DNA from 2 places in the Geodermatophilus sp. URMC 61 genome. Region 2 is predicted to be linked to the other one. Evidence: riboswitches for the same ligand, from Rfam matches in the RefSeq annotation. Region 2 holds a riboswitch; the other holds the start of a gene.

Region 1 (10,085 bases), 180 kb from region 2:
GGTGCCGAGCGCCGGGACGCCGGCGCGGGACAGCTTCACGGCCCGCTCCTCCGGCTCGAGGGCGTCGTACTCCTCACGCGGCCGGTTCACGGTCACCAGTGGGGCGGTCTCGGTGAGGCCGTAGATCTGGTTGAACTCCCAGCCCAGCTCCTGCTCGATGCGGGCGATGGTCCGCGACGGCGGAGGCGCGCCGGCGACCACGATGCGCACTCGATCGCGCCCGGGGACCTCGCCGTGCCACTCGGCCGCAGCGTCCAGGACGGCGTTCCACACCGCCGGCGCCCCGCACATCAACGTCACGCCGTGCTGCTCCACGCGGCGCAGGATCTCCGCGCCCTCCACCTTGCGCAGGGCCACCTGGCGGGCGCCCAGACCGGCCAGGGCGTACGGCATGCCCCAGCCGTTGCAGTGGAACAGGGGCAGCGTGTGCAGGTAGACGTCCCGGTCGCTGACCTGCATGTGCATGCCGAAGGTGACCGCGTTGACCCATTCGTTGCGGTGGGTCATCTGCACGCCCTTGGGCCGCGCCGTCGTGCCGCTCGTGTAGTTGATCGTGGCGGTCGCGTCCTCGTCGGGCTCCGACCACGGCCGCGGCTCGACGTCGAACCGCAGCAGCTGCTCGTACTCCTCGCCGATGGTGAACCGGTGCTCGGCCTCGACGGGCTTGAGCGACGGCTCCATTTCCGGGTCGACGAAGAGGACACGAGCCCCGGAGTGGCCGACGATGTAGCTGACCTCCTCCTGGGAGAGCCGGAAGTTGATCGGCACGAGGATCCGGCCCGACGACGGGACGCCGAGCAACAGCTCGATGAGCCGCCCGGCGTTGTGGCTGACGACCGCCACCCGGTCACCCTCGCCGATGCCCAGCCCGTCGAGGGCGGCCTGCATGGCGCGGGCGCGGCGGGCGACCTCCCGGTAGGTCACCTCCCCCATCGACGGCGCGGGCTGGTTCGGTTCGTCGACGATCCCGACGCGGTCGCCGTAGACCAGCTCGGCGCGGTCCAGGAAGTCTCGGGTGGTCAGGGGCACGCGCATCGGAGCTCCCGGGTCCTCGGGCCGACCAGCCGGCCGGCCGCTCGACGTGGTGCGGATCACGCTAGCGGCCGATCCCGGTCCGGTGTCCCCCGGCTCAGCCGAGCAGCGCGGCCAGTGCGGCGGCGGTCCCGGCCGTGGCCGCGACCGCGCGGACGGTGTCGACCCGCAGCAGCCGTCGGTACGCCGCGGGATCCCACGCCGCCCCCAGCCGGCGGTGCAGCGGAACGGCGCCCAGCGCGGTGGCCCCGAGGACGACGGCCAGGCAGGCCGCACCCAGGAGGACGGGCACCAGCGGCGTCCCCACCGGGCGGACGGCGAGCAGCCACGCCGTCGTGACGCCCTGCCCGGCGAACAGGGGGCCCACGACCCGGGTGACCCGCTCCTGGTGGCGGCGCTCGTAGGCCGGGAAGACCGGCGGCGGGACGAGCGCGAACTGTGGGTAGACCAGCGCCCGCACCGTCCACCGGAAGCCGGCGTAGGCGGCGGTCAGCGCCAGGTGCACGGCGAGCAGGGTCACACGTGCGAAGGGCCCGGGGGCACCCGGCCCAACGGCTCGTCCCCCGTCACGGCGCCAGCAGCCGCGGCAGCGACGTCCCGATCGGCTCGCGCACGACCAGGTCGGCGAGGACGTCGTAGGGGGTCGGCTCGGCGTTGACGACGACGACCCGCGCGCCGGACTGCGCGGCCAGATCGGTCAGGCCGGCCGCCGGGTGCACGCTCAGCGAGGTGCCGACGGCGAGGAAGACGTCGCAGTCGGTCGCCGCCTCCGCCGCGGCCTCGACCACCGCCGGGTCCAGCGCCTGGCCGAAGCTCACCGTGGCCGACTTGAGGATGCCGCCGCAGACGCGGCAGGCCGGGTCGGGCTCGCCGGCGGCGACGCGGGCCAGCGCCTCCGCCATCGTCGTCCGGTCGCCGCAGGCCAGGCACTCGACGGCGTGCACCGTGCCGTGCAGCTCGAGCACCAGCTCCGGCGAGGACCCGGCCGCCTGGTGCAGCCCGTCGACGTTCTGGGTGAGCAGCGCGCGCAGCCGGCCGTGGCGCTCGAGGTCCACCAGCGCCCGGTGCCCGGCGTTGGGGCGGGCGTCGAGGGCGGTGTCGCGGCGCATGATCCAGGCCCGACGGCGGACGTCGGGGTCGCCGACGTAGTAGGACAGCGTCACGAGCTTCTCGGCGTCGGGGTCCCTGGTCCACACCCCGTTCGGCCCGCGGTAGTCGGGGATGCCGCTGTCGGTGGAGACGCCCGCGCCCGTGAGGACGGTCACGCGCCGCGCGCCGGTCAGCCAGTCGGGGACGTCCACGGCGTCCACCGTAGGAGCCCGGCCCCACCTCGATGATCAGCTGGGCTCACCGTCCCGGCTCCTGGCTCCCCACCGGAGGCGAGCTCGGAGCCGGTTGGATCAGCCCACCTGATCACCGCCGGCCGCCCCCGGGGTCAGGAAAGGGTCGCCTCACCTCCGCGGGAGTGGCGAGCCCCTGGGATGATGCGGGGTGGCAAACAGCGCGACGGACGAGCTGAGGGGTAGGCGCAGAGAAGTGGCAGCCAGCAAGGACAGCTTCGGAGCGCGGGCGACGCTGAGCGTCGACGGCACCGACTACGACATCTACCGGCTCGACGCGGTGGAGGGCGCAGAGCGGCTGCCCTTCAGCCTCAAGGTGCTCCTCGAGAACCTGCTGCGCACCGAGGACGGCGCGGACATCACCGCCGACCACATCCGCGCGCTGGCGAACTGGGACCCGAACGCCGAGCCGGACCAGGAGATCCAGTTCACCCCGGCCCGGGTGGTCATGCAGGACTTCACCGGTGTCCCCTGCATCGTCGACCTGGCCACCATGCGCGAGGCCATGGCCGAGATCGGCGGCGACCCGAGCAAGATCAACCCGCTGGCGCCCGCCGAGCTGGTCATCGACCACTCGGTGATCGCCGACGTGTTCGGCACCCCGGACTCGTTCGAGCGCAACGTCGAGATCGAGTACCAGCGCAACGGCGAGCGCTACCAGTTCCTGCGCTGGGGCCAGGGCGCCTTCGACGACTTCAAGGTCGTCCCCCCGGGCATGGGCATCGTGCACCAGGTCAACATCGAGCACCTGGCCCGCGTGGTCTTCCCGCGCCAGGAGGGCGACCGCGTCGTCGCCTACCCCGACACCTGCGTGGGCACCGACTCGCACACCACCATGGTCAACGGCCTGGGCGTGCTGGGCTGGGGCGTCGGCGGCATCGAGGCCGAGGCCGCGATGCTCGGTCAGCCGGTCTCGATGCTCATCCCGCGGGTGGTCGGCTTCAAGCTGACCGGCCAGCTCCCCGACGGCTCCACCGCGACCGACCTGGTGCTGACCATCACCGAGATGCTGCGCCAGCACGGCGTAGTCGGGAAGTTCGTCGAGTTCTACGGCGAGGGCGTCTCGGCGGTGCCGCTGGCCAACCGCGCCACGATCGGCAACATGAGCCCGGAGTTCGGATCGACCGCGGCGATGTTCCCCATCGACGAGGAGACCATCGGCTACCTCCGCCTCACCGGCCGCAGCGACGAGCAGGTCAAGCTGGTCGAGGCCTACGCCAAGGAGCAGGGACTCTGGCACGACCCGTCCCGTGAGCCGGCCTTCTCCGAGTACCTCGAGCTGGACCTCGCGACCGTCGTCCCGTCCATCGCCGGCCCGAAGCGGCCGCAGGACCGCGTCTCGCTCAGCGACGCCAAGGCCTCCTTCCGCGCCGCGCTGGGCGACTACGTGAAGGACGACGAGACCGGCGGCGAGGACCGCAAGCCCGGGGTCCCGTCCAACGAGCGGCCCTACGGCGTCGTGTCCGCGGCCGACGAGGCCTCCGCCGAGTCCTTCCCGGCCTCGGACCCGGTGAGCCCCTTCGCGCACGACACCGGGGAGGACGGCCGGCCCCACCCGTACCTGCCCGGCGAGCAGCTGCCCGACCGGCAGACGAAGCCGACCAAGGTCGTGCTCGAGGACGGCACCGAGACCTTCGTCGACCACGGCCACGTCGTGATCGCTGCGATCACCTCGTGCACCAACACGTCCAACCCGCAGGTCATGATCGGCGCCGCGCTGCTGGCCAAGAAGGCCGTCGAGGCGGGCCTGCAGACCAAGCCCTGGGTGAAGACGACGCTGGCGCCGGGGTCGAAGGTCGTCACGGACTACTACGAGAAGGCGAACCTCACCCCGTACCTCGAGAAGCTGGGCTTCTTCCTGGTCGGCTACGGCTGCACCACCTGCATCGGCAACTCCGGCCCCCTCCCCGAGCCGGTGTCGGCCGCGGTGAACGAGGCCGACCTGGCCGTCGTCTCGGTGCTCTCCGGCAACCGCAACTTCGAGGGCCGGATCAACCCCGACGTCAAGATGAACTACCTGGCCAGCCCGCCGCTGGTCATCGCCTACGCGCTGGCCGGCTCGATGGACGTCGACATCACCACCGAGCCGCTCGGCAGGGGCAAGGACGGGCAGGACGTCTACCTCAGCGACATCTGGCCCTCGCCGCAGGAGGTCCAGCGGGTCATCGACGAGGCCGTCTCCGCGGAGCAGTTCGGCCGCAGCTACGCGGACGTCTTCGCCGGCACCGAGCAGTGGCAGAACCTGCCGACGCCGACCGGGGACACCTTCTCGTGGGACCCGGAGAGCACCTACGTCCGCAAGCCCCCGTACTTCGAGGGCATGCCGGCCCAGCCGGCTCCGGTGCAGGACATCTCCGGTGCCCGCGTGCTGGCGGTGCTCGGTGACTCGGTGACCACCGACCACATCTCCCCTGCCGGCTCGATCAAGGCCGACAGCCCGGCCGGGACGTACCTGCGGGAGCACGGTGTCGAGCGCCGCGACTTCAACTCCTACGGCTCCCGCCGCGGGAACCACGAGGTCATGATCCGCGGCACGTTCGCCAACATCCGGCTGCGCAACCAGCTGGTCCCGGGCACCGAGGGTGGTGTCACCAAGAACCACCTCACCGGTGAGACGACGACCATCTACGACGCCTCGGTCGCCTATCAGGAGCAGGGCATCCCGCTGGTCGTCCTGGCCGGCAAGGAGTACGGCTCCGGGTCGTCGCGCGACTGGGCGGCCAAGGGGACGGCGCTGCTGGGCGTCAAGGCGGTCATCGCCGAGAGCTACGAGCGGATCCACCGCTCCAACCTCATCGGCATGGGCGTGCTGCCGCTGCAGTTCCCCGAGGGCCAGGACCGGGAGTCGCTGGGCCTGACCGGGGACGAGGAGTTCACGATCACCGGGATCACCGAGCTCAACGAGGGGCGCACCCCGCGCACGGTGAAGGTCCGGGCGGGCGACGTCGAGTTCGACGCCGTCGTCCGCATCGACACCCCCGGTGAGGCGAACTACTACCGCAACGGCGGGATCATGCAGTACGTGCTGCGCTCGCTGCGCGGCTGATCCCCCGGATGGACCTGGGCCTGGGCGGCCGCGGCTACCTGGTCACCGGCGCGAGCCGGGGGTTGGGGTTCGCGGCCGCCCAGGCCCTCGTCGCCGACGGGGCGCGCGTCCTGGTGAACGCGCGCTCCGACGACGCCGTGGACGCCGCTGTCGCCGCCCTCGGCGGGCCGCCGGCGGCACACGGCCTGGCCGCCGACCTCACCGCCGTCGACGCGGCCGAGCGGCTGGTCGCGGCCGCCCGGGACCGGCTCGGCCGGGTGGACGGTGCGCTCATCAGCGTCGGCGGCCCGGAGCCCGGCACCGTGCTGGAGACCCCCGAGGCGGTCTGGCGGGACGGCGTGGAGAGCGTGCTGCTCGGCCCGCTCCGGCTGGTGCGGACGCTGGTCCCCCACCTCGGCGAGGGCGCCGCGATCGGCTTCGTGCTCTCCACCTCCGCCCGCTCGCCGCTGCCCGGCCTGGCGGTCTCCAACGGCCTGCGCCCGGGCCTGGCGATGACCGCCAAGCAGCTGGCCGACGAGCTGGCCCCCCGCGGGATCCGGGTGGTCGGGCTGCTGCCGGGCACGTTCGCCACCGAACTGGTCGTCGGGCGCGAGGACGCCTCCGGCGACCCGGCGCGCGCCCGTGCCTGCGCCGAGTCCGGCATCCCGCTGGGCCGGGTCGGCGAACCCGCCGAGTTCGGCCGCGTGGCGGCCTTCCTGCTCTCCCCCGCCGCCTCCTACGTCACCGGCACGTCCGTCGCGGTCGACGGTGGCCGGCTGAGGACACCGTGACCGACGCTCCCGTGCTGGTCGCCTGCGCGCACGGCACCCGCAACCCCACCGGCCGGCGGCTGATCGCCGAGCTGGCGCTCGCCGCCCGGACCCTGCGCCCCGGCCTGGTCACCACCGCCGCGTTCGTCGACGTGCAGCCGCCCACGGTGGCCGACGTCGTGGCGGACCTGGCCGAGGAGGGGCGGCCCTCGGTCGTCGTCCCCCTGCTGCTCTCCGGCGGCTACCACGTGCACGTCGACATCGCCCGGGCCGTGCGCGAGCACGCCGCGGCCCGCGCCGCCCGCCCGCTGGGCCCCGACCCGCGGCTGGTCGCCGTCCTGCACGACCGGCTGCGGGCCGTCGGCGCCGACCCGGGCGACCCGGGCACGGCCGTGGTGCTCGCCGCCGCCGGCTCCAGCGACCCGCGCTCGGTCGCCGACGTCGACGCCACCGCGGCGGCGCTCCGGGAGCGCTGGACCGGGCCGGTGACGACCGGCTACGGCTCGGCCGCGCAGCCCCCGGTGCCCGAGGCGGTCGCCGCCGCCCGGGCCGCCGGTGCGCGGCGGGTGGTGCTCGCCGCCTACCTGCTGGCGCCCGGCCACTTCCACGACAGGCTCGGCGGGGCCGGCGCGGACGCGGTCACCGCTCCCCTGCTGCCCGACGACCGCATCGCCGCCGTGCTGCTCGACCGCTACGACGCCGCGGTCGCCGCCTGGTCCGCCGCGAGCTGACGACCGGCACCCGATCTGGGATCCTGGGGTCGGGCCTCCTCCCGGCCCCCGGACGAGCGGTGCCGTACCCGGACAGCGACAAGACGGCGCCTGTGGAGGCCGTCGTGTCCTGGCTCGTGCTCGTCCTGTCCGGTGTGCTGGAGGCCGTCTGGGCCACCGCGCTGGGCCGCTCCGAGGGGTTCAGCCGCCTGGTGCCGTCGGTGGTGTTCGGCGTCGCGATGACGCTGAGCATGGTCGGGCTGGCCTACGCGATGCGCGAGCTGCCCGTCGGGACGGCGTACGCGGTCTGGGTCGGCATCGGCGCGGTGCTGACCGTCGTGATCGCCATGGTGTCCGGCGAGGAGCCGGTGTCCCCGGTGCGACTGCTGCTGCTCGCCGGGATCGTCGGCTGCGTCGTGGGGCTCAAGGTCCTGCACTGAGGAAGGACCCCTGCCCCGGCCCCGTCCAGGACGCCGCCCCGAGCCTGCGGAGGGCGGGGGAGGACGGGGCCCTCCCACCTGCCGGGAGGCTGTTCGAGCCCCTGCCCCGCTCGCGACGGGGAAGGAGGCCGTCGCCCCGGTGCGGCCTCTTGCAGTCGCTGTACCGGGGACGACGAATTGCAGGTCAGCGCGGTGCGAGCAACCCGCGCAGCTCCTGGGTCAGCGTCTCGCGGGCCTCGGGGTGCTGGTCCCAGGCCGCCGGTGTCGCCTGCAGCAGCGAGATCCGCCAGCGGCCGGCGCCCTCGTCGACCGCGATCACCGTGTGGACCGTGTGGAAGCGTGGGTCGATGTCGCTGCTCCCGGGCGGGATCATCCCGGCGTGGGCCAGGAGCAGGGCCACCCCGGGCGCCACCGGTCGCACGGAGCGGATCACCGAGATGTAGGTGGCCGTCTGGTGGCTGGCGAAGATCTGCCGGAAGTCGGCGGCGATGGCTAGACGCCCGTGGTGCTGGGTGCCGTCGTACCCGACGATGTCCCCGTCGTCGGCGAAGGCAGCGGCGACCGCGGCGCCGCTGCGCCGGTTCCAGCCGTCGAGGAACTGGGCGTAGAGCGCACGGATCTGGGCGTCGTTCGGGTGCGCGGACGTCACGCTGGCTCCTCCTGCGTTGCTGGGACAGGAGTGACGGTAGTGGTCACGCCGCGCCGACCGTTCGCCCCTCGCCGACGGCGAACTGGGTGCGGTAGAGGTCGGCGTACCGGCCGCCGAGCGCCAGCAACTCCTCGTGTGTGCCCGACTCCGCGATGCGACCGTCGTCCACCACGAGGATCTGGTCGGCGCTGCGGATGGTGGACAGCCGGTGGGCGATGACCAGCGACGTCCGACCCTCCAGCGCGGTGTCCAGGGCGTGCTGCACCGCCATCTCCGACTCGCTGTCGAGGTGCGCGGTGGCCTCGTCGAGGATCACGATGCCCGGCGCCTTGAGCAGCACCCGGGCGATCGCCAGCCGCTGCTTCTCCCCGCCGGAGAGCCGGTAGCCGCGATCGCCGACGACGGTGTCCAGCCCGTCGGGCAGCGACCGCACCAGCGCCGCGATACGGGCGCCGCTCAGCGCGGCCCACAGCTCGTCGTCGGTCGCCTGCGGCCGGGCGTAGAGCAGGTTGGCGCGGATCGAGTCGTGGAACAGGTGCGCGTCCTGGGTGACCACGCCGATCGCGTCGCGCAGCGAGGCCAGTGTGGCGTGCCGGACGTCGATGCCGCCGACCCGCACGGTGCCGCTGGTCGCGTCGTACAGCCGCGGTACCAGGTTCGCGATGGTCGACTTGCCGGCGCCGGAGTGCCCGACCAGTGCGACGAGCCGGCCGGGCTCGACACGGAAGGAGACGTCGTGCAGCACCGCCGTCGGCCCGCCGTGCTCGGGCAGCGACACGTCCTCCAGTGACGGTAGCGAGACGTCCGCGGCCGACGGGTAGCTGAACGAGACGTGCTCGAACTCGATCGACCGGTCGTCCGCGGGCAGCGGGACGGCGTCGGGCTCCTCGCGGATCATCGGCTGCAGGTCGAGCACCTCGAAGACGCGGTCGAAGCTGACCATCGCGCTCATGACGTCGACCCGGACGTTGGACAGGGCGGTCAGCGGGCCGTACAGCCGGGACAGCAGCAGGGCCAGCGCCACGACGTCGCCGGGGCTGAGCGATCCGGTGAAGGCCAGCCAGCCGCCGAGGCCGTAGACCAGCGCGGTGGCCAGCGCCGCCACGAGGGTGAGCGCGGTGAAGAAGGTGCGGCCGTACATGGCCGAGAGGACGCCGATGTCGCGGACCCGGGCGGCCCGGCCCCGGAAGCCCTCGGCCTCCGCCTCGGGCCGGCCGAAGAGCTTGACCAGGAGCGCGCCGGCGACGTTGAACCGCTCGGTCATCGTCGCGTTCATCGAGGCGTTGAGCCCGTAGGACTCCCGGGTGATCTCCTGCAGCCGCCGGCCGATCCGGCGCGCGGGCAGCACGAAGACCGGCACGAGCACCAGCGAGAGCGTGGTGATCTGCCAGGACAGCGAGAACATGACGCCGGCGGTGAGCACCAGGCCGATGGCGTTGGAGAGCACTCCCGACAGCGTCGAGGTGAAGGCCTGCTGGGCGCCGATGACGTCGTTGTTCAGCCGGCTGACCAGCGCTCCGGTCTGGGTGCGGGTGAAGAAGGCGACCGGCATCCGCTGGACGTGCTCGAACACCCGACTGCGCAGGTCGTAGATGACGCCCTCGCCGATGCGCGCGGAGTACCAGCGGGTGGCCAGCGAGATGCCGGCGTCGACGACCGCGAGACCGGCGATGAGCAGCGCGATGCGAACGACGTCGCCCGCCGTCCCCTCCAGGCTCGCGATCCGGTTGACGATCCGCCCGGCCAGCAGCGGGGTCAGCACGCCGATGACCGACGAGCCGATCACCAGCAGCACGAACCAGGTCAGGTCGCGCCGGTAGGGCCGGGCGATACCGAGGATGCGCCGGACGGTGCCCTTGGGCAGCTCCCGCGCGACGACGGACGGGTCGCGGCGGAAGGACCGCATCGCCGCCATGGAGGTCATGGGACCGCTCACGTCCATGCCACCCCCTCTCCCGACCGGCCAACACCCCTGCCGGGCGGGCTGTTCCGGAGGCAGTCTGGCAGTGCCCTCCGACGGTTCAGCCGCCGCCGACCAGCTCGGCCAGGCGCCGGGTCTGGGCGGCCCGCTCCGCGGCGTCCTGGGCCTCCGGGTCGTTGCGGACGGCGGAGCGGACCA
Region 2 (10,085 bases):
TGCGGCCCAGCGCGTCCCGCTCCGGCGGCACCAGCTGCGTGCCGCCGCCGGGCCGGTCGACCCTGACGACGTCGGCGCCCAGCTCGGCCAGCAGCAGGCAGGCGTAGGGGGCGGGGCCGAGACCGGCCAGCTCGACGACGCGGGTGCCCGCGAGGGGGCCGGAGGGCGGCAGCACGGGACGCACCGTAACGCCCTACGGTTCGACCCGTGAGCGGACAGGGACGGAAGCCCGTCAGCGAGGAACGAGCGAGGAGCGGAGCGTCCCGCGGGAGCGGACCGGTGTCGTCGAGCGAGCGCTGGTTCGAGGACTACGTGCCCGGGACGACGGCCGAGCACGGCCCGCTGCGGGTCGAGGAGGACGACGTCGTCGACTTCGGCCGCCGGTTCGACCCGCAGCCGTTCCACGTCGACGCCGAGGCCGCGGCGGCCGGCCCGTTCGGCGGGCTGATCGCCAGCGGCTGGCACACCTGTGCGCTGATGATGCGGCTGCTGGCCGACGAGTACCTCTCCCCCGTCTCCAGCCTCGGCTCCCCCGGGGTCGACGAGCTGCGGTGGGTGGCCCCGGTGCGGCCGGGCGACGAGCTCACCCTGCGGACGACGGTCGCCGAGGCCCGGGTGTCGCGGTCGAAGCCCGACCGCGGGCTGGTGCGCACGCACGTCGAGCTGCTGCGGCAGGACGGCGCGGTCGTGCTGACCATGACCGCGATGAACCTGGTCCGGGTCCGCCCCGCATAGGGTCTCCCGCGCATCTCGTGCGCCACCACCCACGTCCCCGAGGGCGGCCTCAGGGCCACCTCAGCCGAGTGGCTGGATGACGAAGTCGTCGTGGACGTCGACGCGCGGGGCGTCGCCCATGGCCTCACACGCGGCGTGCAGTTCGGCGACCTGCTCCGCACCCAGTGGGAGCGGGTGCTCACCGGGCTGGTGGGTCGTTCCCAGCGGGAAGGCCTCCCCCGGCTCGCGGGTCATCTCGATGTGACTGCCGAGGACCTGGGCGACCTCCTGCTCCTCCGCGAACCGCGCCAGCCGGGCGGCGCTGCGCCGGTAGGCGGGCCAGTTCCGCACGGTGAGCAAGCTGGGGTAGAGCGTGTCGCCGGTGAGGAGCGATCGCGTCCGGGGGTCGTAGGCGGCGACGTGGGAGTCCTCGTGGCCCGGGATGGGGAGCACCGTCAGCGTCCGCCCGCCCAGGGCCAGGCGGGCCTCGCCGTCCGGCCAGTCCGGGAGACGGAAGGCCCGCTGCACCCCGGGCAGCGTCGGTGGCACCACCGTCGTCCGGGGCCTGCCCTGGAACTCCCGGTCCCAGGAGACGTGGTCGCCGTGGCCGTGCGTGTGGGCGACGACCAGCTCGATCGCGTCGAGACCGTGGCACCGCAGCCACCGGGCGACGATCTCGTCGACGACACGGCGGATCGGCAGCACCCGGTCCCCCGCACCCGGATCCGGCCGGGGTCCCGTGTCGAACAGGACTGCCCGCGCCTCGCCGAGGAGCAGGTACAGGAAGTTGGCCTCGAAGCTGAAGCACTTGCTCACCCGGAGGACGAAGGTGTCCTCGTCGAGCGGGTGCACCTGGATGAGCGGGTCGGTGCTCTGCCGGCAGTCCCGGGCACCGTGGATCCAGGCGACGGATCCCAGTGGCGTTCCCACGTGGCCTCCCAGGGGGACGTCGTCGGCCGGTCACCACCGTCTCGGCCGGCGGGCTGCGCGGAAGCGGCACCTGGTCCCACGTCGGCCGGGGTCGCCTCGAGCATCCCGCAGCGGTGGAACCCAGAACGCGATCTCCATCGCGCGGCCGGACCCGGATGACCGGCAGCTGCATGGCAGATGACGTGCAGAGGCTGCCCCGAGCCGCGCTCCGAGGGTGCTCCAAGGGCGGCATCCGGGACGTCTCCCACGTGCGAGGCTGCCGAGGAGCACCTGGGTGCGACTGCTAGTGCGTGACCTTCAGGCCGATGACACAGCCGACGATGCCCAGCAGCAGGAAGACCCGCAGCACCGACACCGGCTCCTGTCCGGACCACATGGCGTAGCCGGCGGTCAGAGCGGCGCCGATGCCCACCCAGACGGCGTATGCCGTGCCGAGCGGGAGCCCGCGCATCGCGTAGGCGAGGCCGGCCATGCTCGCGGCGAGCCCGACGAGGAAGACGACGGTCGGTGCCAGGCGGGTGAAGCCCTCGGTCGTGGCGAGCGCGGTCGCCCAGACGGCTTCGAGGACGCCGGAGATGATGAGCACGAGCCAGTACACGGGAGTCTCCTGGAGACGCCGTCTTGTCGCTGTCCGGGTACGGCGCTGCTCGTCCGGAACCCTCGTTGCGGGCCTGTCCCCACTGTCTCACGCCGCGGTACGCCCGGTTGGTGATGGTTGCCACCCCGAGACGACGAGGGCGCGCCCCGGGCCGGCACGCGGCCACGTGTCAGCAGCGAGCGGGCCACTACGGGACACGAGGCGGGTGCGGGGTCCGATGACTCCCTCCTCGCTCTCCGGTCTGATCCGCATGACGCACGAGATCGTCGCCTCCGCTGACGGCACCTCCATCGCCTACGAGGTCTTCGGCGACGGCCGGCCGCTGATCGCTGTCTGTGGCGCCACGTGCGATCGCGCTCTGATGCGTCCCACGGCCCAGGCGCTGGGCAGGTACTTCACGACCGTCAACTACGACCGGCGAGGTCGCGGCGACAGCGGCGACACGCTTCCGTATGCCATCGATCGAGAGATCGAGGACATCGCCGCGTTGATCGACCGGATCGGCGGCCCGGCCCACCTCTACGGGCACTCCTCGGGTGCCGCCCTGGTGCTGCAGGCCGTCGCTGCAGGGCTGCCCGTGGACCAGTTCGTCCTGCACGATCCGCCGTACTCGCCCGACGACGAGTCCGCGCGGGACGGGGCGCGCCGCTACGGACAGACCATCCGCAGCCTGCTCGCACAGGAGAGGCGGGCCGATGCGGTGGAGACGTTCTGCCGCCTCACCGGGATGCCGGAGGAGGTGATCGACGGAATGCGCGGAACGCACAGATGGGCGGAGTTGACCGCGCTGGCACCCACCCTCGCGTACGACTCGGCGGTGATGGGCGACATCGAGACAGGCGGCGCGGTTCCGGAGGACGTCGCAGGCCGGGTCACTCGGCCCGGCCTGGTCATGGTGGGCGGCGAGAGCCCCCCGTTCATGGTGGACGTGAGTCGGCGGCTGGCACACCTCCTGCCCGAGGGCCGTCTCCACGTGGTCGAGGGGCATGGCCACGTCGTGCCGCCGGACGTGCTCGCACCGGTGGTCGCGGAGCATCTGCGCGACTGAGCAGCGGCCCCTTCCCACGGGTCGCGTCGACTCGAAGAGCCCTTCGACCACGAGGCCGATGGCCGGAGTGGTGGCCATCCCCAGAGATCCCCAACCCGGCTCACCCTCGATGATCCACGTCGCGTCCGATCCGCGGTGGCCGGGCCGGCTACTCGGCGACGGCGAGGAAGCAGTACCGGTTCACGCTGTACAGGTAGTCGTCCTCCGCGCCGCGCTGCCGCAGGTCGGCCATCCAGGCCTCGACGTCCGCTTCGGTCAATCCCTGTCGGCCGACCACGAACCGCGCGATCAGTTCCATGTTGAGCGCGCTGATGGTGTTCTGCTCGAAACGGGGATTGAACAACGGGATCAGGTGCCGCCGGGTCACCCGGAACCCGGCGCGTCGGAGATGCCCCGACAGGGTGCAGGGCAGATGCGGATCAACGAGGTGCTCCTCCCAGGCGGCCATGATGCGGCGATGCCGTTGGCGATCGGCGGCGTGCCACACCACCGAGTCCCAGTCGGTGTCGAGGACGAGCGCACGTCCACCCGGCCGCAGCACGCGGCGCAGCTCCGACAGGGCCCGCGAGATGTCCGCGACGTACTCGTAGACCTGCACCGACACCGCAGCATCGAACGCACCGTCCGGGTACGGCAGATCCACGGCATCGCCGTCGTCGATGCTGGCCCACGGCCGGGTCCCGATCAGCTCTCGGGCGACGGCGTTCATCGGCGCGCTCTGGTCGAGTCCGTGGACGGCACCGCTGGCCCCGACAGCGTCGGCCAACGACGCCACGAGGAAGCCGGGTCCCGAACCGACGTCGAGTACGCGCTCTCCGGGCTGGGGAGCGAGCAGGGCGAGCACCTCGGCGCGCTGCTGCACGACCTCCGGCGTGGAGTACACGCGCTGGAAGTGGCGAGCAGCATCCTCGTCGAACTGGAGCATCGACATGTCGGACCTCCTGTCCGGGGGCGCTCCGGTACTCGCGGCGGGACCGGGTCCAGCTGCGCCGTACGGTCGAGCTGCTGGTGCTCGACCAGTCGGATCTGCTCGGCGGTCGCCTCGACCGGAGCCTCCGTCACGGAGTGGGCGGTGGACCGGTGATGGACACCCCGTAGCCGGTAAGCATCTGCGCGAGCCGCTCCACCGCCTCGGGAGGCGGAGGTCCGGGTACGGACGGCAGTTCGGCGTCGGGATCGCTGGGGACGCCATCGGTGACGAAGAACTGCTCGAAACCGGCCGGCGTGATGAGCAGGAGGAACCGTGCGGTGGCGCTGCGGACCCGGTACGCGTGCTCGCTGCCCGAAGGCAGGTACAGGGTGTCTCCCGCCGACACGACCGTGCGGTCTCCATCCGACCAACCGTCGAGTTCGCCGTCGAGGACGATGAAGGTCTCGGCCTCCCGGGTGTGCCGGTGCAGCGGCGCACCGGCTCCCCGCCGCCCGCCGTGCTCGATCACCGCGAGGACGCCTGCGGTCTCCCGGCCGGTGAGGCGCATGCGGAGACGGACACCCAGGTGGTCGTACGTGTCGCCCTCGGCCGCACGAACGTGCTGAGTCGTCATGGTCGCTCCCTTCCACGACGTCCCGCAGTCTGACGGGGGCCGGCGCGGTTGTCTGCGTCGGCCGACGCCCCGTGGAGTCCTCGTCGCGTGGTGTCCGTCATCGAGCGCATGCCCGGATCACCCCGGCGAGCTGGTCTCCGGTCGGCGCTACGGCGACCGCAGCGCGGGCAGCACCTCCTCGGCGACCAGGCGGTCCGAGCGCTCGCGCACGGCTGAGTCGATGTCGCGGGACCCGCCCACGACCGTCACGTGGGACAGGCCGAGCCCGATCAGCCGGCGCAGCCGCTCCACGCACTCCTCCGGACCGCCGATGACGCAGAACCGCCGCAGGAAGTCACCGGACAGCGTCTCCGCCTGCGTCGCGTGCTCCAGCCCGTGGTGGTAGTCGTCGTAGTGCGCGCTGACGTCGGCGACGACGGCGGCGTCGGCCGTGGACAGGGATGAGCGCGAGCCGCGCTGGAAGTGGGCGGAGATGCTCGCGTTGCCGCGCACGAGCTCGTCGAGCGCGTCGTGGTCGGTCCCGACGCCGACCACGACGAACGCCCCGATGTCGAGGGCCTGCGGGTCGAGCCCGGCGGCCGCGCGCGCCTCCCGTGCCGTCCGCACCGCCCACTGGACCCGGTCCGGTTCCGCCCCCACGGTGACGGTGACCCGGTCGGCCCGCCGAGCCGCGGCCGCGATGACGTGCGGACCGGAGCCGAACACGTCCACGGGCACCTTCTCGTCGCCGGCGACCGGCAGCCACGTGATCCGGCTGTCGAAGCCGTCGACGTCGACCGCGCCACCCCGCAGGTAGGTCTGCAGCCGGCCGACCTGCTGCTCGAACTCGTGCGCCGACGGCGGCCGGAGCCCGATGAGCTCGAGCGCCGTGTCGCCCCGGCCCACGCCCAGGTGTGCCCGCCCCCCGGTGACGTGGTGCAGGGTGGCGAACGTGGACGCCACGACCGCGGGATGGCGGGTGACGAGGTTGGTCACGGCGGTGCCGAGCCTCAGCCGCGACGTGCCCGAGGCAGCCAGGTAGAGCGACCCGACGACGTCCATGCTGAGGTTCTGCGTGTCGGTCAGCAGCAGCCCGTCCCAGCCGTCGTCCTCCGCGGCCGCGGCGTGGGCCCGCACGTCGTCGGGCAGCGGATAGGACCGCAGGTAGAACTCGGTAGCCGGCACGTCAGCTCCCTCCTGCCGACCTCGGGCCGGAACGCCGAGTGTGCACGCGGATGGCGCTGACCCACCGCGACGATGCCGTCGGGCGGCGCCGACTGTCGAGTGAGCCGCAGCGACCACGCTCGGGCGAAGCAGTTCGCGCCCTGCTTCGCGAGCCCGCTCTGCACTCTAGAGGCGGCTTCACGGATGGCCCGCTGCTCGCGTCGATCACCTCGCGCCGACGCATGGACGACGACTGGTCCGGCTGTCGCGTCGTCCCCATCGCAGGGAGTGCGCATCGCAGGGTGTCGACGGTGAGCGCCACCGACTCGCGCTGGCCACGGGTGTGGTCCTCGAGCTCGCTCGACAGCGGCCCGTCGTATCCGGCGGCCTGGAGGGCGTCGACGGACCGAGTCCGCAGAATGCGACGCCGTCGGGAGTCCCACGGCGCGGTGGGACTGGCAGGAGGGCAACCCCGATCCGGTCCGTGCGACCAGGTCGGCGGGATACGAGAGAGGTGCTACAGGCTCGCGTACAGCGTCCGCCAGAACTCGCGTGGCTCGTCGTCCGGACCCACCATGAGCCGGCCGGTGAACAGGACGGCGACCACATCGCGGGCGGGGTCGGCCCAGGCGCTCGTGCCGGTACCGCCGTCCCAGCCGAACCGGCCCGGGGTGGTCCACGGCTCGGCCGGTTCGACGCACACGCCGGTCTGCAGGCCCCAGGAGTTCCCGGGCCCGAGGAAGTCGGCCGCGCCCGCGCGCTGAGCCGGGGTCAGGGAGTCGGCGGTCAGCGCCGCGACCGAGGCGGACGACAGCAGCGGGGCGCCACCGTCGGCCAGCGCGGCCAGGATCGCCAGGACGTCCGGCGCGGTGGCGATCAGGCCGGCCGCCAGGGACTCGAACGCCGGCGGGACGGAGGCGTCGGGCGCGTCGACCGGGACGAGGCCGTCGGGAGTGGCCTCGTGGACGGTCGCCAGCCGCGCCGGGTCGGCCGCGGTGAAGGCCGTGCCGGTCAGCCCCAGCGGGCCGGTCACCAGGTCGGCCACCAGCGCCGACACCGGCCGGCCCGCGGCACGGGCGAGCAGCACCCCCAGCACGTCGGCGGCCAGGTGGTACAGCCACAACTCCCCGGGCTGGGCGGCGAACGGCAGCTCGGCGAGCCGGCGCAGGTACTCGTCGGGGTCCATCTGCGGCGGCCAGGGCCCGGGGCCGATGGCGCGCTCCTCGATCGCCCGGTCCAGCGGGCTGCCGTCCCACAGCCCGCCGAAGCCCGGCGTGCCGGTGAGCAGGTGTCGCACCGTGACCGGCCGCTCGGCGGGCACGGTGTCGGTCAACGGGCCGCTCCGGTCGCGCAGGACCCGCGGGGCGGCGAGCTCCGGCAGCCACTCGGCGACCGGGTCGTCCAGCCCCAGCACGTCGTCCTCCACCAGGGCGAGGGTGAGCGCGCCGGCGACCGGCTTGGTCACCGAGGCGAGGCGGAACAGCGTGTCCGGGCGCACCGGGTCGGTCCTCCCGGCGGCGGTCGTGCCGCCCGTCAGCACCTCCGTCCGGCCGCGGTGCCGGACCGCGGCGACGAAGCCGGGCAGCCGGCCCTCGTCCACCTGGCGCTGCAGGACGGTCCGCACCGGCTCGAGGTCCATGGAGGGCAGACCCCGGCCGGCCGCCGGGCTCATCGGTCCGGGCGGATCCCGTCGATCAGCCGCTGCCGGGCCGGCCCGAGGGAGGGGCCGTACCAGGTGAGGTCGCGGCCGGACACCAGCGCGGTGCGGATCCCGGGGAACGCCTCGGGTCCGTCGTCCGCGGTGAAGACGTAGGGCTCGTCGGGCAGGACGACGACGTCCGGCCCCGCCGCCCGCACGTCCTCGACCGACACGTGCGGGTAGCGGTCCTCCCCCGCGCCGAAGACGTTGACCAGCCCGAGCCGGGCCAGCACGTCGCCGGTGAAGGTGCGCGGGCCGACCACCATCCACGGGTCCCGCCAGACCGGGACGGCGACCCGGTACGTCGGCGCGGGCACGGGCCGGGCCCACTCCGCGGCCGCCGCCGTCAACCAGCCCGGCTCCCCGACGTCGAGCACGTGCGCGAACAGCCGGCGCATCGAGGTCAGCGCCTCGTCAACCGACTCGATGACGGTCACCCACACCGGGACGCCGGCCGCCCGCAGCCGGTCGACGTCCAGCCGGCGGTTCTCCTCCCGGTTGCAGACCACCAGGTCCGGCTCGAGCGCCGCGATCGCCGCGCGGTCGGGGTTCTTGGTCCCCCGGACCCGCGGCACGTCGAGCCCCGCCGGGTGGGTGCACCAGTCGGTGGCGCCCACCAGCCGCTCGGGGACCGTCTCCGCCAGCGCCTCGGTGAGCGACGGCACCAGCGAGACGACCCGGCGCGGCGGCCGCGGCAGATCGACCGCCGTCCCCAGGTCGTCGGGGAGGGACCTCACACGTTGCGCCGGTACTGGCCGCCCACCTCGAAGAACGCGTCGCTGATCTGGCCGAGCGAGCAGACCCGGACGGCGTCCATCAGCGCGGCGAAGACGTTGCCGCCCTCGGTGGCCGCCCGCTGCAGCTCGGCCAGCGCGGCCGGGGCCTCCTCGGCGTGCCGGGCGTGGAAGTCGGCCAGCCGCTGCAGCTGCGACTGCTTCTCCGCCTCAGTGGCGCGGGCGAGCTCCAGCGGCTTCGCCGGCGTCTCGTCACGGTGCGGGTCGAGGAAGGTGTTGACCCCGACGATCGGCAGGCTGCCGTCGTGCTTGCGGTGCTCGTAGAGCATCGACTCGTCCTGGATCTTGCCGCGCTGGTAGCCGGTCTCCATCGCGCCCAGCACGCCGCCGCGCTCGGCGATCCGGTCGAACTCGGCCAGCACCGCCTCCTCGACCAGGTCGGTGAGCTCGTCGATGACGAACGAGCCCTGCAGCGGGTTCTCGTTGCCGGCCAGCCCCCACTCCTTGTCGATGATCATCTGGATGGCCAGCGCCCGGCGGACGGAGTGCTCGGACGGCGTCGTCACCGCCTCGTCGTAGGCGTTGGTGTGCAGGCTGTTGGCGTTGTCGTAGACGGCGCAGAGGGCCTGCAGCGTCGTCCGGATGTCGTTGAAGTCCATCTCCTGCGCGTGCAGCGACCGGCCCGAGGTCTGCACGTGGTACTTCAGCTGCTGCGAGCGCGGCCCGGCGCCGTAGCGCTCCTTCATCGCCACCGCCCAGATGCGGCGGGCGACCCGGCCGATCACCGAGTACTCGGCGTCCATGCCGTTGGAGAAGAAGAAGGAGAGGTTGGGCGCGAAGTCGTCGATCGCCATGCCCCGCGCCAGGTAGGCCTCGACGTAGGTGAAGCCGTTGGCGAGGGTGAAGGCCAGCTGGCTGATCGGGTTCGCCCCGGCCTCGGCGATGTGGTAGCCGGAGATCGAGACCGAGTAGAAGTTGCGCACCCGGTGGTCGATGAACCACTGCTGGATGTCGGCCATGCAGCGCAGCGCGAACTCGGTGGAGAAGATGCAGGTGTTCTGGCCCTGGTCCTCCTTGAGGATGTCGGCCTGCACCGTGCCGCGGACGTTGGCCAGCACCCAGGCGCGCAGCTCCTCGGCCTCGGCCTCGTCGGGCTCGCGGCCCTCCTCCTCGCGGAACCGGTCCAGTCGCTGGTCGATCGCGGTGTTGAGGAACATCGCCAGGATCGCCGGCGCCGGACCGTTGATGGTCATCGACACCGAGGTCGTCGGGTCGCACAGGTCGAACCCGGAGTAGAGGACCTCCATGTCGTCGAGCGTGGCGATGGAGACCCCGGAGGTGCCGACCTTGCCGTACACGTCGGGGCGCGGGTCGGGGTCGCGGCCGTAGAGGGTGACCGAGTCGAACGCCGTCGACAGCCGGGTCGCCTCGCTGCCGGCGGACAGCAGCTTGAAGCGGCGGTTGGTGCGGAAGGCGTCGCCCTCTCCGGCGAACATCCGCGCGGGCGCCTCGCCCTGCCGCTTGAACGGGAAGACGCCGGCCGTGAACGGGTAGGCGCCGGGCAGGTTCTCCCGGCGGAGGAAGCGCAGCAGCTCGGCGTGGTCCTCGGTCCGCGGCAGCGCCACCCGGCGCACCCCGTTGCCGGACAGCGTCTTCCTGGTCAGCGGCGTGCGGA

What was found. A riboswitch is a leader RNA that binds a small molecule or an ion and turns the genes downstream of it on or off. The one in region 2 is predicted to bind guanidine.
Region 1: it holds a riboswitch for guanidine, as region 2 does, so the genes downstream of both, ACU610_RS10650 (DMT family transporter) here and ACU610_RS09815 (DMT family transporter) in region 2, are expected to answer to the same signal.

Annotation. Positions count from the first base shown of each region.
Region 1 is NZ_JBRFHZ010000002.1:2,307,947-2,318,031, forward strand. It holds gene ACU610_RS10620 (long-chain-fatty-acid--CoA ligase) at 1-1,035, opposite strand, end outside; gene ACU610_RS10625 (DUF1772 domain-containing protein) at 1,130-1,552, opposite strand; gene ACU610_RS10630 (SIR2 family NAD-dependent protein deacylase) at 1,599-2,333, opposite strand; gene ACU610_RS10635 (aconitate hydratase) at 2,569-5,418, shown strand; gene ACU610_RS10640 (SDR family oxidoreductase) at 5,427-6,188, shown strand; gene ACU610_RS10645 (sirohydrochlorin chelatase) at 6,185-6,898, shown strand; guanidine-III (ykkC-III) riboswitch at 6,927-6,991, shown strand; gene ACU610_RS10650 (DMT family transporter) at 7,003-7,317, shown strand; gene ACU610_RS10655 (SgcJ/EcaC family oxidoreductase) at 7,502-7,966, opposite strand; gene ACU610_RS10660 (ABC transporter ATP-binding protein) at 8,010-9,908, opposite strand; gene ACU610_RS10665 (enoyl-CoA hydratase/isomerase family protein) at 9,988-10,085, opposite strand, start outside.
Region 2 is NZ_JBRFHZ010000002.1:2,132,395-2,142,479, forward strand. It holds gene ACU610_RS09800 (CaiB/BaiF CoA transferase family protein) at 1-175, opposite strand, end outside; gene ACU610_RS09805 (MaoC family dehydratase) at 280-735, shown strand; gene ACU610_RS09810 (MBL fold metallo-hydrolase) at 796-1,644, opposite strand; gene ACU610_RS09815 (DMT family transporter) at 1,928-2,242, opposite strand; guanidine-III (ykkC-III) riboswitch at 2,255-2,319, opposite strand; gene ACU610_RS09820 (alpha/beta fold hydrolase) at 2,493-3,290, shown strand; gene ACU610_RS09825 (methyltransferase domain-containing protein) at 3,439-4,221, opposite strand; gene ACU610_RS09830 (cupin domain-containing protein) at 4,349-4,834, opposite strand; gene ACU610_RS09835 (LLM class flavin-dependent oxidoreductase) at 4,982-5,998, opposite strand; gene ACU610_RS09840 (serine hydrolase domain-containing protein) at 6,495-7,616, opposite strand; gene ACU610_RS09845 (helical backbone metal receptor) at 7,646-8,413, opposite strand; gene icmF (fused isobutyryl-CoA mutase/GTPase IcmF) at 8,410-10,085, opposite strand, start outside.